3 regions of the uncultured Spongiibacter sp. genome follow, and region 2 is predicted to be linked to each of the others. Evidence: riboswitches for the same ligand, from Rfam matches in the RefSeq annotation. Region 2 holds a riboswitch; each other region holds the start of a gene.
What was found. A riboswitch is a leader RNA that binds a small molecule or an ion and turns the genes downstream of it on or off. The one in region 2 is predicted to bind cobalamin.
Positions count from the first base shown of each region.

Region 1: it holds a riboswitch for cobalamin, as region 2 does, so the genes downstream of both, ABNS66_RS04815 (TonB-dependent receptor) here and ABNS66_RS05335 (TonB-dependent receptor) in region 2, are expected to answer to the same signal.
Region 3: it holds a riboswitch for cobalamin, as region 2 does, so the genes downstream of both, ABNS66_RS11075 (cobaltochelatase subunit CobN) here and ABNS66_RS05335 (TonB-dependent receptor) in region 2, are expected to answer to the same signal.

Region 1 is NZ_CAXGPO010000006.1:53,179-57,826, reverse strand. Features, by position in the region: gene ABNS66_RS04825 (AraC family transcriptional regulator) at 132-1,145, shown strand; gene ABNS66_RS04820 (PEGA domain-containing protein) at 1,399-2,862, shown strand; cobalamin riboswitch at 2,970-3,122, shown strand; gene ABNS66_RS04815 (TonB-dependent receptor) at 3,213-4,648, shown strand, end outside.
Region 2 is NZ_CAXGPO010000007.1:32,771-37,418, forward strand. Features, by position in the region: gene ABNS66_RS05325 (transporter) at 1-420, shown strand, start outside; gene ABNS66_RS05330 (hypothetical protein) at 507-1,046, shown strand; cobalamin riboswitch at 1,077-1,233, shown strand; gene ABNS66_RS05335 (TonB-dependent receptor) at 1,343-3,448, shown strand; gene ABNS66_RS05340 (PepSY-associated TM helix domain-containing protein) at 3,460-4,648, shown strand, end outside.
Region 3 is NZ_CAXGPO010000024.1:6,278-10,925, forward strand. Features, by position in the region: gene ABNS66_RS11075 (cobaltochelatase subunit CobN) at 1-2,625, opposite strand, end outside; cobalamin riboswitch at 2,810-3,037, opposite strand; gene ABNS66_RS11080 (TetR/AcrR family transcriptional regulator) at 3,134-3,733, opposite strand; gene ABNS66_RS11085 (SRPBCC family protein) at 3,866-4,648, shown strand, end outside.

The DNA of each region.
Region 1 (4,648 bases), on a different contig from region 2:
GCATTGATGACAGGCCAGCACACTACAGACAGCGTCGCTCAACCAGAAGGGCATTTCTGGCCGTCATCAGGGCATAGCAGACCACCACACATTACGTGCCGGCTGGCGCGGCAGACGGAGCTGGCCGGGCGATGAACGCGGATATTCTTCACCCAATTACCATGGCCCAGGTCATGGTGAACTTTGCAGCCGAGCGCGGCGTTAGCCAACAATGCTGCCTGCTAAACACCGGTATTTCCGGCAGTGACCTTGCCGAAACAGAAAGCCTGATTACCCGCGAGCAGGAAATGCAGGTCATCGCGAATGTGATGCATGCCCTTGGCGGCAGCCCCGCCATCGGGTTTGAACTGGGCCTGCGCTACAACATCGCCACTTTCGGCTTATGGGGCTTCACGCTTCGCACCTGCCGCAGCCTGCGAGACGCGGTGCAACATGCCATGCGCTATCTGCCGCTAAGCACTGCCTACTGCCAACTGAGCCTGATCGACAACGACACGCATTTCGGCGTTGTACTCAACGGCGATACCATCCCACTCGAGCTCAGGGAATTTCTGAAACTTCGCGATTTGGCAACTGCGCTCAATTTACTGCGTGAACTCGGTTTGTCAGGCATTAGCGTGCAAGCCGTGGAGCTGGACTTATTGCAAACCGCGGAGCTTGAGAAAAGCGAGACCTTAGCTGCCTGGAACCCACATTTCGCTGCACCGCGAACCGCCGTGTTAATCGCCCCGGAAGACGCCGACCGACCGCTTCCCACTTACGACCCGCACCTGGTGAGAATGCTGGAAGACCAGTGCCGCACGCAATTGGCACGTCGGCAAGAAACCGGAACCGCCGGACAAGTCCGTCGCCAGATCCTCTGTCAACTCGGGCTAAGCGCAACACTGGAAGACACGGCGGCAGCACTGGCGATCTCACCGCGCAGCCTCCGTCGTCGCCTAGAAGAGGAGAACACCAGCTTCCGGCAACTGGTTGATGACGAGCGACGTTCACTCGCCGAGCAACTGCTAAAAAACTCCCTGATGACGCTGGAAGAACTCGCCGCCCAGCTCGGATACCTGGATACAGCAAGCTTCACCCGCGCCTTTCGGCGCTGGCACGGCCAGTCTCCCGGCCAGTACCGAAAAAATCAAAACAAGGTCTAACCTCTCTACCCTGGCATCGCTCTTTACCTGACCGCAAAGCATAAGTGGGCGCCATTCGCGACAAGCAAACTCTACGACAACCACCTGCTAACACGCCGCATGAGGAGCAAAAAGGCGACCGCCGCAGCCCATTTAATCTGCTTTTATTCAGCAGCTTGCAAGTCAGAAGCGCTTTATTTTCGCTACAATTGGTCGCCAGGTAGGCCACAATGCCTGCGGCGACCTTACTCGTATTTTTCAGGACTCATGGCAAATGACGCGTTATCGACAGGGACTTTCTGTTTTCACTCTATGCCTGCTGGCTATCCTTTCCTCAGGCTGTGCAACAAAGTACTACAAGTACTACCCCGACGAACTTGTCCATCAAACAAAAATTATTGTTGAGCACATGGACGTACAGGCGGAAAAATTTGAAATTTCAACGCGCACCGAAACACCCCAGCAAATTGTCCTGGCGTACACCATAGATCGCGAGGCGAATCTCACCGAGTCGCACATCAAGAGCATTGACTACATTCAATCCTGGGCGGCGTTTTCTGACGACGACTACAAACATCGCGTCGCCGGCGCAAAAAAGAAGAAGCGCCTTTACCTGGAGCAAAGCCAGGCACTGACCGAGTTATTGTCACCGCTGCATAGCGCCGAAACCTCAACCACTCGCAACCGGCGTATCAGTGGCAAACCCAGCCTCATATGGGAGACGACAAAGCGCCTCGAGAGCGGAGGTAAAGTATCCGTCCCGGAACAGGGTGATGCCATACTGTGCAGCCTAGACATGTCGGCTTTGCACAGCTGCATAACATACCGTAACGGCGAAAGACTAAATCGCTATCAGAGTAATGTCTTAAAAAGGCTAGCACCTGGCGGCGAGCTCAATGAGCGCAACATCACAGATACGGTCGTTAATATCGTCAAGCAGGATGCACTGTTTAAGCGGGTACTCAAAAACCAGCGCAGCGTGAAGGCTCAGGTTCAACCCCGGGCTGGTAATGTACCTGACGGTATGACAATTACGGTAGATGACGGCGTAATAGAGGTGGCGACAGCCAACAAGCACCTCGGCTTTTCGAAGGCGCATTTTTTCAGTCAGCTGCCAAAGAAATACCACCACCTGATTGATGCTTGGCTCAAGGAAATTACTGTCCCGCTTAGCTTTTCCACTAATCACAGCACCGCCAGTTACCCCTTGCGCTATTTTGATGGCACGGAGCTCCACCAAGAGATCAGTCGGCTTGAAAAGCTTGGCAGCGGCTATATTCGCCTTACCGCAAACATGGACAATGTCGACGTATACATCGATGGCAAGCCCAGCGGAAAGATAAGTAAAGCCACGCCCTACGTAGGCAAGCTCACCGAGGGTCGGCACACCATACAAGTTCGGAAGGACTTCTTCGGTGCCAAGACGATTAGCGTCCAAATAGAAGCCGACGACGCCTTTGCCTATGATTTCGACATGCAACCCTCGGGCAATATGTCGGAACAATTAGGCGCAGGAAAAGTGGTGCAATCGACTGGTGTGCTCGTAATCGTGACGACCCGCAACGATATTCAGCTGGAAATAAACGGCATCTCTCGCACGCCGCCAACCAAATTACCCAATATGCCTTCTGGAAAACACAAGATGAAAGTCATCACGCCTGAGCGGGAATTTATTATCGATATACTGGTAAAGGAAAATGCTAAGTCACTGATCGACCTAGACAAGTACCTCCATTAATACCAACGGAAGCAGGGCTGGCAAGCCAGCCCGCCAGCTTGCGAACCTGGCGCCCGCAGTCGAGCGTTGGCGCTGAATATTTGACAACGCCTTCTCGCCCGAATAGAGTTGCGCCGCCTGTGTTAGGTGCCCAAAGACATTAGTTTGAGGGTTAAACGGGAAGTTCGGTGAGTCGACCACTCGACAAGACCGACGCTGCCCCCGCAACGGTAATCACCTTTGGTGAGAGCCCGGAACCGGCCTAATCAGTTATCACCCGATGTAGCGGAGGGCTTCATCAGCGGTCATATACTTGTATATCACCACTATCCCTCCCTCATTGCTTCCTATTTTTAGCTTTGAGGTAAGTCATGAAAAACCGTCCACTTGCTGTGAACACTGCTCTGCTTGCAGCCTTATCCAGCCCGCTGATTACCAGCGCCGGCGAAATAGAAACCACCGTCGTTACCGCCACGCGCACTGAGCAAAGCATTGCCGAAGTACTGGCGCCAGTCACGGTATTCGAGCGCGCCGATATCGAGCGTATCGCACCGCTCGACCTGCAAGAATTGCTGTCTCGCGCCGCTGGCATCAGCTTCGTGCGCAATGGTGGCCGCGGCGCCGCCACCAGCTTGTTTGTTCGCGGCAACCAAAGTAATCATACGCTGCTGTTGGTTGACGGCGTGCGGGTAGGCTCAGCAACACTGGGCAGTCCCTCGCTCACTAACTTGCCCCCGGAGCTGATCGAGCGCGTAGAAATTGTTCGCGGGCCTCGCTCAGCCTTGTATGGTTCCGAGGCGATTGGCGGTGTCATTAACATCATCACCAAGAAGTACCACGACACCGATGGCGTGAAACCCTTTGTACAACTTAGCGCGGGCACCGAGGGTACTGTTAAAACGGTTGCTGCCGTAAACGGCGGAAACGCCGACACTCAGTTCAGCCTAAGCGGCTTGTACGAGGAGACCGACGGCGTCGACAACACCACAAGCAAGGCACTGCGCCACGGCGATGACGACGGTTTTGAGCAGCAGGCTATCAATTTCAGCGTGTCACATCGCTTTAACGCACGCGCCAAAGTTCACGCGCTGTACCAGCACAGCGATAGCGAGAGCGAATACGACACCAACTGCTACGCACCGTTTCCCAATAACTTTGCCTGCGAGCCCTACACAGACAGCACGGTTACCGTCGCGGGTTTGCGCGGTGAATTTCAGCTAAGCGACAACTGGGCACTGAAGCTTACCGCGGGCCAATCTACCGATGAAAGCCAAACGCGCTATCGCTATCGCGACCCCGCGTTGGTTGCCGCGAATCTTCGCGGCGATGTATTCGAAACCACTCGCAAGCAATTCACTGCCCAGAATGACTGGCAGCTCGGTAAACACCACGTACTCACCCTGGGTGGCGAGCATATTAATGACGAGGTCGATAGCACGCTGAGCTACGGCAAAGACGAACGCGAGAACAATGCAGGCTTTGCGCAATGGCAGGCCGACTATGGCCGCATCGACTACGCATTGGGCTGGCGTCACGACAGTAATGAACAATTTGGCTCCAGCGACACCCGCAACGCCGCCGCCGGATTGGACTTACCCATGGGCATGAAATTGATCGCCGCCTACGGCGAGGGCTTCAACGCCCCCACTTTTAACGACCTCTACTACCCCGGCTACGGCAACCCCAACCTCGAGCCTGAAAGCTCTAAAAACCGGGAGCTGGAGTTGCGCGGCAAACACGCCTGGGGGCAGTGGAGCGTTAACTATTTCATCAATGACGTGGATAAGCTCATTCAATACAACCCAGC
Region 2 (4,648 bases):
GTGACCTACAGCGGTCAGGATGCGTCACTAAGCTGGGGCGCCCAGCTGGCGTTGACCATTCGCAGTGACTACAACGACAACGACTACCGTCTTGGCAATCGCGCCCAAGTAAGTGCGTGGTTGGCGCACAGCTTCTCTCCGGCGTTGAGCGCTTCGTTGCGCGTAACTCACAGCGCCTGGGGAAATATCGAAGGTGCGCGAGACGATCTGAATCCGATGATGGTGCCAACGGCGGACCCCGATGCGCAGGGCGGCGAGCGCAGCGAGCTCTCATTGGGCCTCAATTACCTGTTCCTGAAAGGGGCTGCGAAGGGGCACCGGCTGGCGCTGGAATATGGCGAGCCGGTTTACCAGCACTTGGACGGTCCGCAAATGGAACTGGACTCGACGCTAACCGCGGGCTGGCAATACGCATTTTAATGCGCCTGTCATAGAGCTGCGTCAAACTCCAACATCAATGGCATGCTATTCTGGCATGCCATTTTTGGTTGTAAGGGAGTGCAGTAATGTCCAGAAAGCTAGTTATCAATATCCACCTGTATTTAGCCGCGTTCTTTGCGCCGATGGTGGTGATCATGGCGCTCTCAGGTGGGCTCTACCTGTTGGGTGTAAAGGGCAGTGTCGAAAAAGAGACCGTAGCCGTTGTGCCGGTAAAGATCGATACCCAAAGCCCCGACCTGGAGCAGCAGGTGCGCGACTTACTCCAAGAGCAGGGCCTTAACAGCAACTTCCAATATTTGAAGCACCGCGGCGAAAACCTGGATACTCGTCCGACCAACCGTCAGTTCTACCAGTTGTTGCAACGCGACGATGGCCTGCATATTGTCGCTGCCAAGCCCGATTTGATTGCCGCTTTAATCGAGCTGCACAAGGGGCACGGCCCCACGTTGTATAAGCAGTTTGAAATTGCGTTCTCGATGGCGCTGGTCGTGATTATGCTCAGTGGTTTGTATTTGGGCTTGGCCTCAAAAGGGCTGAAAACACGCACCATACAGCTGAGCTTGTCCGGCACAGCGCTATTTCTGATTCTTGCCTTATTGGCCTGACAAACTTGTACAGCGGGCGAGCTGTGGTATGCTCCCCCGCGTTCTGAAGGTGCCTGTCGACACGAGCAATCGGTCTGGCAGGTTAAACGGGAAGTTTGGTAAACCGCCAAGGTGAATCCAACGCTGCCCCCGCAACGGTGATCATTTCGATGAGAGCCCGATACCGGCCTTTAGACGTTAACAGCAATGAAGCGGAGGGCTTCATGCGTTGGACTTCTTCTGGCCCTTGCGGCTCGCTGTCGAATTCCCTCGTCCCCTCCCTCATGCGTTTTTTAACTTACGTTTGAGGTTTCACAATGAACAATACGCGATGTTTGCTGCTGTGCAGCGGGCTGGTGTGGTGCGCGCCAAATTTTGCGGAGCATCTTCAACTTGAAGAAATGGCGGTGACCGCCGAAGCCGACACGTCGGCGGGCTTATCGTTGTATGAGCAACACCGGGCCGGGTCTCGGCTGGGCTTAACCGTTATGGAAATTCCCGCCAGCGTGGCGGTCATCACCGGAGAAGACATTGCTGAAAAGGGCGACTTCTCGGGCTTGTCTGCGCTAACGCGGGCGGCGGGCTTCGCCGCCAATGCCTCGCCGGGAAATGGCGGCAGTGCCACGTCCGTTCGCGGGTTTGCCGGGCACAGTTCGGTGGTTAGCACCTATGATGGCAAGCGCTTGTATGTGGGCAGTGGCACGGTCAGCTTTCCTGCCGACACTTGGACAATGGCGCGCATTGAGGTGCTGCGTGGCCCTGGTTCGGTGATCAATGGTGTGGGCGCCATTGGCGCCACGGTGAATTACGTGCCGAAAAAGCCGTCCTTCGAGAAGGCGCCGAATGAGCTTGATATCAGTGCAGGCAGTTTTGGTTTGCGACGTTTTGCGCTGGGCCTGGGGGATGCGGTATCCGACCAGCTCGCCTACCGCATTGATGCGGTGGATCACCGCAGCGATGGTTACGTGGACCGCGCCGATGAGCATCGGCAGGCGCTGGCAGTTGGTGTCTTGTTTCAGCAGACGGCGCAGTTGTCGTGGCAGCTTGCCGTCGATATTGCCGACACTGATGCCGCGCCCTACTGGGGAACACCACTGGTCGATGGTCGGGTGCATCCGTCGACACGTCGCAATAATTACAATGTTAGTGATGCCATCGTGTCTTACCAGGATTTGTGGCCGCGGCTCTCTGCCACTTGGCAGATCAGCGAGGCGGCGGTACTGCGCAGTGAACTCTACTACATGCGTGCCGATCGCCACTGGCGCAATGTTGAGAGTTACGCCTACAACTCGGCCTCTGGTGAGGTGGATCGGAGTTTCTATCTGGAAATACTGCACGACCAGGAGCAGTTGGGCTATCGCGCGGATGTCACCTTAGCGCGACCCCTACTGGAGCGTGACAACCGATTCAACATCGGTCTGGAAGTGAACGATATCGACTTCAGCCACCGCAACAACTCCCCTTACCAAGGCAGCAGTAGCGTCGACCTGGAGCAGCCTGCGCCGGGCCGTTGGCGCGACGGTGTGCAGAGTGCCACCAGCGATGACTTCAGCAGTGAGACACAGCAAGTCGCCTTGTTTCTCGACGATCATCTGCAAATCACGCCACAGTGGAGTGCCGTGTTGGGCTTGCGCTACGACCGACTTGAGATCGAGCGCAACGACGTTGCGCGCAGCAACGGCCAGAGCGCGTCGCGCAGTACCTCGTCGCCCAGTGGTGGCAGTTGGCGTGTTGGTGTGGTTTACCAGCCGTCAGAGGAAACCTCTGTCTATGCGCAATACAGCCGTGCACTCGACCCCATTGGATCGGTACTGACATCGGTGAACGATGACGTAGAGCTGGCCAAGGGTGAGCAAGTAGAGCTTGGCGTAAAACAGCAGTACTGGCAGGGGCGTTTGCAAACCAGTTTAGCGGTATACGATATCGTCAAACGCGACCTGTTGAGCGCTGACCCCGGCGGTGTGCAGCGGCAAATTGGTGAGCAATCTTCCCGAGGTATCGAGTGGGAGGTGTATACACAGGTAAGCGAGTCGGTCAGCCTGGATTTTAATCTGGCATTGGCGCGGGCGCGTTACGAGGAGTTCGTGAAAGGTGGCGATGATCTCTCCGGGAACACCCCGCGCAATGTCGCCGAGAAAACCGCCAACCTGTGGCTGCGTTGGCAGTGGCATCCTCACTGGCAGCTGGGTGCGGGCCTGCGCTATGTGGGTGAGCGCTATGCCAATGACAGTAACACCTCGGTATTGCTGTCCTACCGCGTTGTCGACGCGGCCCTTCACTGGCAGGTTAGTGATGCCCTGCAAATAAGTTTGCGCGGTAAAAACCTGTCGGACACCCGCGACTATGTGTTGGCACCCTATGGTGATCAGTGGATCCTGGCAGATGGACGGGCTGCTGACCTCAGTGTGAATTATCGCTTCTGAGGCGCGCCGCGATGAAACTAAAACGGTATTTATATCTGGGGCATCGCTGGCTGGGTGTGGCTATGTGCGTGCTGTTTGCCATGTGGTTTATCAGCGGCATTGTGCTGATGTATGTGCCCTATCCTGGCTTGAGCGAGGAGGAGCGACTGGCGGGCTTGCCGCCGCTGCGGGCCTCTGCCGTTGCCGTTTCCCCGCGGCAGTTGTTGAGCGAGGCGGGCGTTACTCAGCTAAGTCTGCGCGCCATTGGCGATCGCGCTGCCTATGCTGTTGGTTTCAGTGATGGCCGAACAGAGCGGTATTACGCTGATACGGCCGAGCCCGTCGCCGCCATTTCTGCGGAGGAGGCCGTCGGGCTTGCGCAGGCCTTTGCCCGGCGCAGTGGTCGCCTGGCTGCCGGTGACGCCGGGGTGGTATCGGTGGCGAGTATCGACTACGACCAGTGGAGCTTATCGTCGAGCTTGCGTGAGCATCGCCCGCTCTTTCGGGTGGACCTTGGCACCGAGGATGGGCTTCAGCTTTATGTGTCGTCGCAAACGGGCCAGGTGCTGCGTGATACCACGCGCTTTGAACGCAGCTGGAATTGGCTGGGGGCCAACCTGCATTGGCTCTATCCGGCGGCGCTGCGTCGCCACTCAGAACTGTGGGCACAGTTGGTAATTGCTTTATCGCTATTGGGGTTGCTGTCTATTGCCAGTGGGGCCGTTGTAGGTATTTGGCGTCTGCGTCTGCGCAAACCCTACAAGGGGCGTCGCTATAGCCCCTATCGTGGGGTGATGAAATGGCACCACCTAATGGGGCTGATCTGCGTATTATTCTTCGCCACCTATATGTTCAGCGGTTTGATGTCGATGAACCCGTGGGGAATTTTTTCGTCAGGTGAGCCCTACTCACGGCAGGCGCAGCGCTATTACGGCGGCGGCGAAATCGCGGACGAGGTGGCGTCACTGCCCGCGCTTCAACAGGTTCTCCGTAGCGGGGAATACCGAGAATTGCATTGGCGACGATTGGGCGGCGAATATTACCTGCTTGGCTCGCGCTCCCCTCGCCACACAGACCTATTGCGGCCGCTGTCCTGGCAGCGTGAGCCGGTGATGGCGGCGAAGATCGCCGAGGCCGCAGCGCAGCTGCTGCCCGACCACGGCTACCGGGTTGAGGTGCTGGCCGGGCACGATGTGTACTACTACAGCCATCACCAGCGTT
Region 3 (4,648 bases), on a different contig from region 2:
CCACGTCGTTTTTTCAGCCTCAGTCGCGCCGCTGTCCGCCATCGAAGCCAACATGGTATCAACACCGGCCGTGCTCCAGTCGCGACCCAATACATGCAGGCCCAGCGGCATAAAGTCTTCCTGAACATGGGTCAGGTAGTGGCCGACTTCGTGGAGAAAGAGCTCTTCATCAATCTCTTCAAAACCGATACCTCGCACTTTTAGCTCTTCGTCCATAGACGCTTCCAGCTCATCGCGCAGGCCATATTCATCGATTTTCGCCCTGAGCTGCGCCAGTGCGCCGCTGCGGGTGAACGGGTCACTCGCGGCCTCTGCGCTCTCCACTAACTGCCGCACTTCCAATAGCTCATCGTAAAGCTCCGTGACTGCCAGAGGCGGTGTTAAGTGATCCACCATCACCGCCAGGCCACGGCGTTTGGCTTGAATCCCCTCGCCAACACCATCGACGATGTAGGGATACACCCCCGGCAAATCACCCGCGATAATGCTCGGGTAGTCGTCTTCCCCCAGGCCCACACCCCTACGCGGCAAAAACTCGTAGGTGGAATGACGACCCACATGCACCAGCGCATCGGCGCCAAAGTCATCCTGCAAGTAGCGATAGAACGCCAGGTACTGATGCGGCGGCGGAAAACTCAAATTGGCGTGCAACAGCTCTTCGTTCAGTTCCCAGCCCCGCGGTGGCTGCGGGCCGACGAAGACATTGCCAAAGCGAACGCCGGGCACCAGCAAACGCTCGTCCCAGACCATTACCTTGCCGGGGGCATCGCCCCAGCCGCGAATGCCTTCAATGCCCAGCGCAACCAGCGCCGCCACCCGCGCCTCGGTGGCCTGCCATGACGCCTGGCCACCACTGGCCACGGCATCAATTTGCGTCTGGTATTCGCGCTCTAGCTGCTCCAATAAATCCAGCGCCCGATTGCGGCTTTTTTGACGCACACCATCGAGGGCGTGGTGAAGATTCGTGACGGTATTGTGCATACTCTCGGTGAGTAGCGTTAAACGTTTCTGGCGCAGGCGAAAATCCTGAAGTGCGCTGAGCCTCTCAAGCTGACTCACCATGCGCTGGTGTAACTCTCCCAGCGGGCCAGCCACCATTTCTTGCTGCACAACCTTGGGCAGCGTGGCAAACCACTTCCGATAGTCGTCTGCACTCAGGCTGGCGACCTTGCCAGACATCTCCGCCAATGCCTGACGGTCTTCGGGTAAATTCACCCCCCGTTCCTGCAGCAAACTCAGCAAGGCCTCGGTACTCTCTGGAAGCTTTCCGGTGTGATAGCCCGCAGACTGCAATGCCTTCAGCATCTCCAGCAAACTGTCGGGCACATTGAGATTATCTGCGCCGATATTGTGGCGACCGGGAGGATGGTTGTAGTAGACAATGGCGATCCGTTTATCGACGTTGCGCTTGTTTTGCAGCGCCAACCAACGCTCTACCCGCCGCAGTTGCCGGGCCAACTCAGCGCCCACCACTTCGCTGCGACGCAGCTTGGCACCGGTGGCCGGGTCGATACCGGAGTCTGACGCCAGCGAGAGAATTTGCGCCTGTCCAATGCCCTGTAGTTCAGGCATGGCCAACCGGTAGTGCACCGAATCTGCGGGCAAACCCTGAGCGGAAAGCTGCCAGTCACTATAGCCCCAGTCCAGCACCCGCAGGCCTTTCAACACAGGCAGATTAAGCGCTTGCAGTGCATCGAGAACCGCTTGGCGACCTTCACCGCCGCCGACGACAAAGTCCTGCAGAGAAATAATGACCGAGGGCGTCGCCGCGCGCTTGCCAGCCATTAGCGTTGCGATGGTATCTACAGCGTCGACGCTGGGCTCACCCCATGCCGCCAATAACGAGACGCACTGCCACTGCGGGTTTGCGCAAATGGCGCGATGCAACGCCCATTCCCCGTTGAGATCGCCGGTGTTGTGGTCGAGCACCCAAACAATGGGTTTATCGGCAGACAGTGATTTATCCAGCTCGTCACTCATCAGCCAACGCTCCCCTTGTTTGCTGTGTAAGGCCAAACGCAGCGGCGCCTGTTCGCGCAGTGTTGCGGCCTCACCGTCATTCAGCAGCGCAATCAATGACTCGGCATTCACCGCCGAGCGGTGAATCCAATACGCCCGTGCCTGCAACCACGCGCTGTACTCAGGAAATTTTTGCTGACTGGCCGCCAGTGAATCAGCATCCAGCGCTAAGCCCTCGCTGCCCACAAACTGCTGACTAACGGCGCTGGAAAACGGCTGCCCATTGGCATCACGCTGCAGCGCCATAAGCCGGTTGTCACTGTGCAATACAAAGCGGCGTTGACCGCGCGGATACGCCATTGCCAGCAGGCGTTCGACGGATTCGCCGAACACCCCGGCGAGAAGTAAGGAATGATGACTCAGCAGCAGCTGTTGTAAATCTGCGTCGTTCAGGCGCTCTACTTGGCTAACAGTGCGAATCGCTATATCCGCCTGCGGCTTCTTATCAAGATAGCGGTGAGCACCCGCCACCAGCACCGAGGAAGAGCGGTCGGAGACGATCACCAGGCTAGCCTGCGCCGCCGAGCACAACATACTCGCTGTCAGTGCGAGGAGGAATACCAGTAACGCCTTAGTCCAGTGCCATTTGTTAAAATGCTGATTCACCCGAAGTCCCTTCCTGTACGGCAGCCAAAGTAAGGCCGTGATACCGCGTGCAAGTGGACGTCTCGACAACTGGCATAACCAGCTATTGCGCTCGCATGCCCACCCGCATGTGATTGATAAAACGCGGTTGTCGAAAAGGGAGGAATTTAGAAGGGAAAACTGACCCTGCTACGTCGCCCACCGCAACTACGCACTGTGTTCAGGCCGGTCTCCGGGCTTACAGAAGTGGATCTCTCCAAATGTTTGACGCCTTCCCGTCGTGAGACAGTGGCCGTGCCAAACTACTTCTGATTACCGTTGCGGGGGCAGCACAGGGCTAGCATGCATGGCCAGAATCAGCACAGTATGCGCACCTGTTTCCCGTTTAACCCAAGTAAAACAACAATTGGGCACCTGGAACAGGGAGCGATCATACCGACTTAATTAACTCGGTCAAGACAAAGGCGCGGGCACTAAGTACCGGGTAGCAGACGCCAGGCGATATTTAATCGCGCGAAATTTGTGTGGGTCAGCCAATGGCTTGCGAGATCAATACTCTGAGTTTTTCCTCGTAGCCGCTGCGCAGTTCGCGATACATTTCCTCACCAAACATCTGGCTCAATGTCGGCTCGGAAACCAGAAAGTAATTCATCGCTCCCAGCAGCTGATACACGGAAATTAAGGCCTGGGCATCGGACGAAAAGGTGGAAGGCGAGGCCTGCTTGGCCAACGCGATAAGCGACTCCAAAAATGGCCGCAGGTACCAAACATTGGCAGAGGTTGCGCGGTGTTTATTGTCCAGGAGTTCGCGCATTAGCAGCTGCGTTTTGTAGGTCTGCCCTTCCAGCAGGCGGTAAAAGCGTATCAGCGTGTCTTCCAAGGCACTGCTACCCTCGCCGCTTGTGGCATCGCCCGCTGCCTCTAGTTCTGCCATCAACTGGTCAGAAATTCCTTTCAGCACTTCGCCGTATAGCTTTTCCTTGCTGCCAAAGTGGTGAAGCAGGGCCTGCTTTGTATAGGGCAACTCGTCGGCAATGGCCGCAATGCTGGTGCCATAGAAACCGCGCTCGGCAAACAGACGTGTTGCCACCGACAAAAATTGCTGTCGCGTATCCGCTGCCTCACTCATCGCCATGCGCTCCTACTGTTTTTTTCAAACGGGCTGTTTGCCACACTCTATTGCCGCTTGACAGCTTACCATGTGGTAAGTATGGTTTCACTTACCACATGGTAAGCCGCGTAAATCGCAAGGGGTCGCAGCGTGAAACACACAACTGAAATCCACCGCATTAACGAGTTGCTGAAACTCAATGAAGAAAAGTCCGCCTTTCTTGACGACAGCGTTAGCCATAACCCTGTTGAGCACTACTATTCGGCGTCGATTTTCGAGCGGGAACAGGCCGCCATTTTCCGGCGACTACCCCAGCCTCTGGTGCACAGCAGCGAGCTGAAAGAACCCGGCGCTTTTCTGCGCCGCACACTGGCCGGCTTACCTCTGCTGATCACCCGCGATGCCGATGGCCACGTGCATGTTTTTTTAAATGTTTGCCGCCACCGGGGCACGCGATTGGTAGATGAACAATCTGGCTGCAAACACCGCTTCACCTGCCCCTACCACGCCTGGACCTGGGACAACCGCGGCGAGCTTATTGGTGTACCCCATCAAAAGCTGGGCTTCCCCGATCTGGACCGCGCTCAGCACGGCTTAAAACGACTTGGTTGCAGCGAGTTTGGTGGTTGGCTGTGGGTAAATCCGGCCGGCGAAGAAGCGCCGGATATCCCCGCCTTTTTGCAGGACTATGCCCCGGACTTTTCATGGTTTGGCGGCGAGTCGCTGCAGCTTCTCCACGTAGAGGAGCAAACCCGTGAGGTGAATTGGAAGTTGTTGGTGGAGGGCGGCATAGAGGCCTATCACTTCCGCGTGGCCCACCGAAACACCATCGCGCCTTACTTCTTTGACAACTTATCGAGCTACGAAAGCAGCGGGCCGCACCTGCGCTCCATACTTGCCAAACGCTCAATGGCCGATTTGCGCACGCAAGCT